Regions from separate parts of the Streptococcus sanguinis genome, predicted to be linked through region 1. Evidence: predicted binding sites of a transcription regulator. Region 1 holds the regulator's gene; the other holds the start of a gene.
What was found. The regulator Rex, encoded in region 1, represses fermentation and respiration genes when NADH is low (regulators of the CRP and FNR family bind a similar motif). The targets are predictions, from matches to a motif close to TTGTGAANTANTTCACAA.

Region 1 (3,899 bases):
ATTATTGATTATGGCGAAGATGAGGCAGGTCGCTCCGAAGGATATATCATCGGAGATGTCGAAGGTAAGAAAGCTATTCTAATCGACGATATTTTAAATACCGGTCGGACTTTCTCTGAAGCGTCTAAAATTGTCAGCCGCGAAGGCGCAGTCGAAATTTATGCCGTATCCAGTCATGGACTCTTTGCAGATAAAGCTGCGGAATTGCTGGATGATTCTCCTATCAGGGAAATACTTGTGACAGACTCTGTTGATACCAAAGAAAAAACACCTAAGAATCTCCACTACATTACAGCTAGTGAACTGATTGGTGATGCCATTGTCCGCATTCAAGAGAGAAAACCAGTCAGCCCACTCTTTGCCTATCAAAAGAAATAAGGTAACCAGAGTGATTTATTTAGATAATGCCGCTACAACTGCTTTGTCGCCCGCTGCAATCCAAGCAATGACCAAGAATATGACTGTCTTTGGAAATCCTTCCAGTACGCATAGCCATGGCCGAGAAGCTAGTAAACTCCTCAGACAGGCGCGTGAGGATATTGCTCAAGCTCTGCATACTCAAAGCAATAAGATTCTTTTTACTTCAGGTGGCACTGAAAGCAACAATACTGCTATCAAAGGCTATGCCCTTCGTCACCAAAACCGAGGAAAGCATATTGTCACCACTGCTATTGAACACCATGCTGTCTTAGAAGTGGTGGAATACCTAGTAGATAAATTCGGCTTCGAAGCTACTTTTGTTCAGCCGGTAGATGGTCAGATTCGAGCGGAGGATATTAAGAAGGCTCTTAGACCTGACACTATTCTTGTGTCCGTCATGGCAGTTAATAACGAGACGGGTGCCATGCTCCCCATTAAGGAAATTGGTGAATTACTACAAGAACATCCTGCTGCTTTTCACGTTGATGCTGTCCAAGCAATTGGTAAACTTCCCATCTACCCTGACGAGCTAAGGATTGACTTTCTCTCTGCTTCAGCGCATAAGTTTCATGGTCCCAAAGGCGTTGGCTTCCTTTATGCCAAGAAGATGGATTTTGACAATTTCATGCACGGTGGCGACCAGGAAGAAAAACACCGGGCCGGAACTGAAAATCTAATCTCTATCACAGGTATGGCGGCGGCTCTGTCAGATAGCACGGAACATCTTGAGGAAAATCTAGCGCATGCGCAAGACTTAAAAGACAGCTTACTTGCTGACTTATCGGACATTAAACATTACTTAAATGAAAGTCAGCCAAGCTTGCCATATGTCATCAATTTGGGATTTCCCAATCAAAAGAATGACCTACTTCTGCTTCAAATGGATTTAAATGGCTTTTCCATTTCAACAGGCTCAGCCTGTACAGCCGGAGCTATACAACCCAGTCATGTCTTGCAGGCTATGTATGGCAAGGATTCCAACCGCTTGTATGAGTCCATTCGGATCAGCACTTCGGACCAAACGACTCTGCAAGAGATTCAATCATTTACAAAGAAATTAAAAGAATTTTTAGGAGGATAAGATGGCCTTTCAAACATCTGTTAGCTTAGCAAACTGTGAATATACCTATTCACTTCATCCAAATGTCAAGAAATTTACCTTGCGCGACAATACATTCGCTGAAAGCAAGGTTGGCAACTATGAACTCTCACGTCTGCTGGAATCTGTTCCCAACAGCGGAAATGGTTTTCTGCTGAAAATCATCGTCAATAAAGAGTTGAATGGTTTCAAAATCAACATCACTGACAAATCAGGCCTGCGCTTGGTCAATATTTTCAAATCAGAAGACCATCACATTATCCAGCAAGAATTTTATTTCTTGATGGATAGCTTGGTTGAAAGAAATATTTTTGAAAAGACACCACAATAAGCAAGATTCTCGCAATTTTGCTTTTTTGGTTTTGAATCTTCAAAATTTAAACGAGCTTGACTTCTACTTAGAACACTTGAAGAAAAGACTAACCGAACCCAAAGAAAGGATTAACAATGGTTGAACTGACCTATTTGGACTCATATAAGGTGAAACGAACACTTACCTATGAAGACTTCGACGAATTTCTTCTCGCCTTCTCTGGCTGTGTCACAGTTCCTGACTCGCTCAAAGTACTTTCCATCACTTATAATGGACACCAGCTGCCTTTTGCAGGGCTAATTGGGGACTTGTACCGCCAGATGTACCAGTTAGACCTTAGTCCCTACCAGGACTAAGCTTTTAAACACTATTATTCCCAGCAATTCCTGATTTTCTTTTTTAGTGCATTAAACATCCTTAATTAGTTGATTTTTTCACAAACTTCCTATAAAATAGAATTAGAAAGGTTGTGATTTTGTGAAAACTGAAAAAAATACTACAATTCCTCGAGCAACTGCTAAAAGGCTATCGCTCTACTATCGTATTTTTAAACGTTTTAATGCTGAGAAGATCGAAAAAGCAAACTCCAAGCAAATTGCAGAAGCCATTGGTATTGACTCTGCTACTGTCAGACGAGATTTTTCTTATTTCGGTGAACTTGGCCGCAGAGGATTTGGTTACGATGTCAAGAAATTGATGAACTTTTTTGCTGACCTCTTGAACGACAATGCTATTACCAATGTCATGATTGTTGGCGTTGGTAATATGGGACGTGCTCTGCTGCACTATCGTTTTCATGAGCGCAATAAAATGAAGGTTGTAATGGCTTTTGACATAGATGACCATCCAGAAGTTGGCAGCACAACCAGCGATGGAATTCCTATCTATGGAATTTCCCAAATCAAAGAAAAAATACAGTCAGGAAATGTGCAAACCGCCATCCTAACTGTACCTAGCGTAAAAGCTCAAGAAGTCGCATCTATCTTAGTTCAGGCTGGTGTCAAGGGCATTCTCTGTTTCTCACCTGTAAACCTATCCCTGCCTAAGGATGTGGTCGTCCAGTATGTTGACCTGACTAGCGAACTGCAGACTTTGCTCTACTTCATGAGAAAAAATGATTATTAATTTGAAAGAGGTATTAAACACTCTATGAGTAAACCTATTATTGGAATAACCGGAAATGAAAGAGAAATCCCAGACGATCACTTCATCCATATAAGCTATACAGCGACAGGATTCGTTGAGGGTGTCAAAGAAGTTGGCGGAATTCCAATGATTTTGCCAATCGGTGATGAAGAAATGGCTAAACAGTATGTTTCCATTGTCGATAAATTAATCATCACAGGAGGTCAAAATGTATGCCCTCAATTCTATGGTGAAGAGAAAACCATTGACAGCGATGATTATTTACTCAAGCGAGACATTTTTGAGTTAGCTTTAATCAAGGAAGCTCGCCGCCAAAATAAACCAATCTTCACTGTCTGCCGCGGAACCCAACTTTATAATGTCGCTTTAGGCGGTACGCTTCATCAAGATATTGAAGATCATTGGCAAGATAGCTCTGCTGAGTACACAACCCAAAGCATGGTGACCAAGAATGGTTCTATTCTGCACGAAATCTATGGACCAGCATCCGAAATCAACTCCTTCCACCATCAGAGTATCAAGGATTTGGCTACTGGCCTAGAAGTCATCGCCTATGATCCTCGCGATAAGATTATTGAAGCCATCACTTCTACTGATGGTAGTCCTTTCCTTGGCGTCCAATGGCATCCAGAGTTCTTGTTTGGCTCCAGAGAAGGAGACTTAGCTCTGTTTGATTATGTTGTCAATATTCTTTAAAAGCTTCTATTCCTAGATAAACTTCTGTTCTACTCGAATAGAAGTTTTTTATACTCAAGTAAATCGAATTATATTATATCATATCTGTCTCCTCTCGGTAGCTATAGTAGTTGCATTTGGACACAATCAAATGATCCAAAAGAACTAAACCCATCATCTCACATGCTTCTTTCATATGCTGGGTCACCTCATCGTCGTTTCTGCTGGGAACGACTGATCCTGATG
Region 2 (3,899 bases), 1.1 Mb from region 1:
GTAGACAGTGAGGGTAATTACTCTACTGATGGCATAGATATGAGTTGGTCTACTAAGATGAAGGCTCAGAAGATTCAGACTATTTCGAAGAAAAAATATCTAGAGCCTAAAGAACGATTGATTCAAGAAGCTTCTCGGAATATGATGCTATCGGATGAAGGGGATGCCTATTATCGTAGTCAACTCAAGGAAAAGTTAAAGGGGAAACCGCGTTCAGAATGGGATAAGATTGTTGATGATTATAATCATACTCTAAAGATTGACAATGAAGGCAATATAATTGATATTTTTGATTTTAGAGCTTATAAGGATCGTCATTATCAAAAAGATGATAACTTTTCTGTACTAAAAAATGGAAAGTATGATAGTGCTTATACGAGAATGGTCAATGAAAAATACCAAGAACTTATTCAAGAAAATTTTGAAGCTAATTCTGTTGACTTGGCTAAGGGAGTAGTAGAAATTTTAGCTGGTCTTGGTATTTATGCTGGTACTTCTCTAGGAGCAGCTTTTGCTTTGGAGTGGGCTCCACTAACTGGAGGTGGCTCGGCGCTAGTAGCAGCAGCTGCTGTAGAAGCAGGGTATATTACTGCAGAAGGCCTAGTTGTAGATGGGACTTTGTCAGTTGCTAGAACTCTTTATGAAATTGATACAGCGAATTTAGGAGTTACCCTCAGTGCAGCTAGTAACTATAACAGCTGGCAGGCAAATAAACCGACGAGTAAGACCATTTCTGGCAGAGGTGGTAAACAAATTGAAGCCCGAGTAGGAAATCGAAAAGTGAAGCTTCGTGTAGATTGGGAGCCAACGAGTGGTTCGAATGGTGATGGAGTTTTCCAGGTTCAATCTGGAAGTGGGAAGTCGGGGTATTCACTTAACGAATCTATAGATGTTAATAGTATATCCAGCAAAACAGATATATTGGATTGGGTGAATAAAACTAAAAAGATTAAAAACCTAGATAAAAGTGTAAAAAGTGAAATTGTAGAAAGAATCTGGAAAGGATACCGAGACTATTACGGAAATTAGGTGAAGTGTATGAGATTATATATAAAAGGTGATTATACTAGAAAAGTGTCATTTGGCTACAGAGAACTTGCATGGAAAATGTGGTTTAAAGAAAGAAATGGTCAAAAAATAAGTTTCTCAAATGTCGGGGATGATGAGATGTTGCAAAATGACTTTTATTTATCTTTGCGTTTAGATAAGTGGGGAGCAAGTGGCTCTCGTTGGAAAGATGCCAAGGTTAAAGGTGGCAGTGCAATAAATTCCCAAAAATATGAAAATATTGATTTGGATTATGAGGGAAGTTATGAAAGCGACGGTAGAGAAAAGGGAAAATATCTAAGAATCGCTTCTAATTATTTGGATGTTTTAACAGTTGATAAGCGTGCTATGTATATTATGGCGCTTGAAATTGCAATTGCTATTGATGGACAAATCAGTGAAGATGATAAGAAAACATGGCTAACAGTCGAGGAATTCAAGGAAAAGCACCAAGATATCTTATCTCTAACCTTTGATGAAGCAAATGAGATGAGCCTGGAAGAAATTCAGACGATTGATGCTATTGACGATCCCATCTGGGAAGAGTTGGATAGAAAACGCGAAGAATATATCAAAATACATGGTGAACGTGTTTATGATGACGATTGAGATTATTAAAAATGGGAATTAAGGTTCATCTTTTATAAGTTTATAAAGTAAAGATCAGCTCGGTTCGTCCGAGCTTTTTATATTTAAATAAAGAAAGCGTTTTCATATATTATGTGAAAGTAAAAGTATGTGAAATCTTTAAAATGTAAAAAATTTTTTCACAATAACTAAAATTATAGACTGTAAAATAGGCGAATTTGTTATTTATTTCACAAATTAATAGAGAAAAGTTTGTGAATGTTAAGTGAAAGTGTTTACAAAAATCATTAAATGGGTTATAATTGAATTGTGAAATATTTAACAAAGGTTAGAGTTCTTCGTCTAACCTAAGGCAAAACCATTGGAGGAATAGAATGGCTGAAAAGAAGAAAACGGTAGAACAAGAAGACAAGGCTTTGGCAGCGCAAAAGCATGTCGATGAATTGGTGCAAAAAGGTCTGGTTGCACTGGAGGAAATGAGAAAGCTGAATCAGGAACAGGTGGATTACATTGTAGCCAAGGCTTCTGTAGCAGCTTTGGATGCCCATGGTGAGTTGGCTCTGCATGCTTATGAAGAAACGGGCCGTGGAGTTTTTGAAGATAAGGCAACTAAAAACCTTTTCGCCTGTGAGCACGTTGTGAATAATATGCGCCACACGAAAACTGTCGGTGTTATTCAGGAAGATGATGTGACTGGTTTGACCTTGATTGCGGAGCCTGTGGGTGTTGTCTGCGGAATTACTCCAACAACTAACCCAACTTCAACAGCTATTTTTAAGGCTTTGATTTCCTTAAAAACACGTAATCCGATTATCTTTGCTTTCCACCCATCAGCTCAAGAATCATCTGCCCATGCAGCGCAAATCGTTCGTGATGCAGCGATTGCAGCAGGTGCGCCTGAGAACTGTGTGCAATGGATTACACAACCATCTATGGAAGCAACTTCTGCCCTTATGAACCACGAAGGGATTGCGACTATCCTTGCGACCGGTGGTAATGCAATGGTGAAGGCTGCCTATTCATGCGGAAAACCAGCCCTTGGGGTAGGTGCCGGAAACGTACCAGCTTATGTGGAAAAATCCGCTAATATCCGTCAAGCAGCGCACGATATCGTTATGTCTAAGTCCTTTGACAATGGTATGGTTTGTGCTTCTGAGCAAGCTGTTATCATTGACAAGGAAGTTTATGATGAATTTGTAGAAGAGTTCAAATCTTATCATACTTACTTTGTAAATAAGAAAGAAAAAGCTCTGTTGGAAGAATTCTGCTTCGGTGCTAAGGCAAATAGCAAGAACTGTGCTGGTGCTAAGCTCAATCCGGATATCGTTGGTAAGCCAGCTACTTGGATTGCAGAGCAGGCAGGCTTCAGCGTGCCAGAAGACACGAATATCTTGGCCGCAGAGTGTAAAGAAGTTGGTGAAAAAGAGCCATTGACACGTGAAAAACTGTCACCTGTCATTGCTGTTCTCAAGTCTGAATCCCGTGAAGACGGTGTTGAAAAAGCCCGTCAAATGGTAGAATTTCATGGTCTTGGCCACTCAGCTGCTATCCATACAGCGGACGAAGAATTGACTAAGGAATTTGGTAAGGCTGTTCGTGCTATCCGTGTTATTTGTAACTCACCTTCTACTTTCGGCGGTATCGGGGATGTTTATAATGCCTTCCTGCCATCACTGACTTTGGGCTGTGGATCTTATGGCCGCAACTCAGTTGGTGATAACGTTAGTGCTGTGAATCTCTTGAACATCAAAAAAGTAGGAAGACGTAGAAATAATATGCAATGGATGAAACTCCCTTCAAAAACTTACTTCGAGCGTGACTCTATCCAATACCTGCAAAAATGTCGTGATGTGGAACGTGTCATGATCGTTACAGACCATGCTATGGTAGAGCTTGGTTTCCTAGATCGTATCATCGAACAACTCGATCTTCGTCGTAATAAGGTTGTTTACCAAATCTTTGCAGACGTAGAGCCAGATCCAGATATCACAACAGTTGAACGTGGTACAGAGATTATGCGTACCTTCAAACCTGATACAATTATCGCACTTGGTGGTGGTTCACCAATGGACGCAGCTAAAGTCATGTGGCTCTTCTATGAGCAACCAGAAGTGGACTTCCGTGATCTTGTGCAAAAATTCATGGATATCCGTAAACGTGCCTTCAAATTCCCATTGCTTGGCAAGAAGACTAAGTTTATCGCAATCCCTACAACATCTGGTACAGGTTCAGAAGTAACACCGTTTGCCGTTATCTCTGACAAG

Region 2: adhE (bifunctional acetaldehyde-CoA/alcohol dehydrogenase) is a predicted target of Rex. The motif match lies at 1,943-1,960, and genes of this name have one in related genera.

Annotation. Positions count from the first base shown of each region.
Region 1 is NZ_CP054570.1:898,317-902,215, reverse strand. It holds gene FOC72_RS04475 (ribose-phosphate diphosphokinase) at 1-378, shown strand, start outside; gene FOC72_RS04470 (cysteine desulfurase family protein) at 389-1,501, shown strand; gene FOC72_RS04465 (DUF1831 domain-containing protein) at 1,503-1,850, shown strand; gene FOC72_RS04460 (DUF4649 family protein) at 1,967-2,188, shown strand; gene FOC72_RS04455 (redox-sensing transcriptional repressor Rex) at 2,310-2,957, shown strand; gene FOC72_RS04450 (gamma-glutamyl-gamma-aminobutyrate hydrolase family protein) at 2,982-3,674, shown strand; gene radC (RadC family protein) at 3,748-3,899, opposite strand, start outside.
Region 2 is NZ_CP054570.1:2,038,139-2,042,037, reverse strand. It holds gene FOC72_RS09860 (LXG domain-containing protein) at 1-1,029, shown strand, start outside; gene FOC72_RS09855 (hypothetical protein) at 1,039-1,656, shown strand; gene adhE (bifunctional acetaldehyde-CoA/alcohol dehydrogenase) at 2,010-3,899, shown strand, end outside.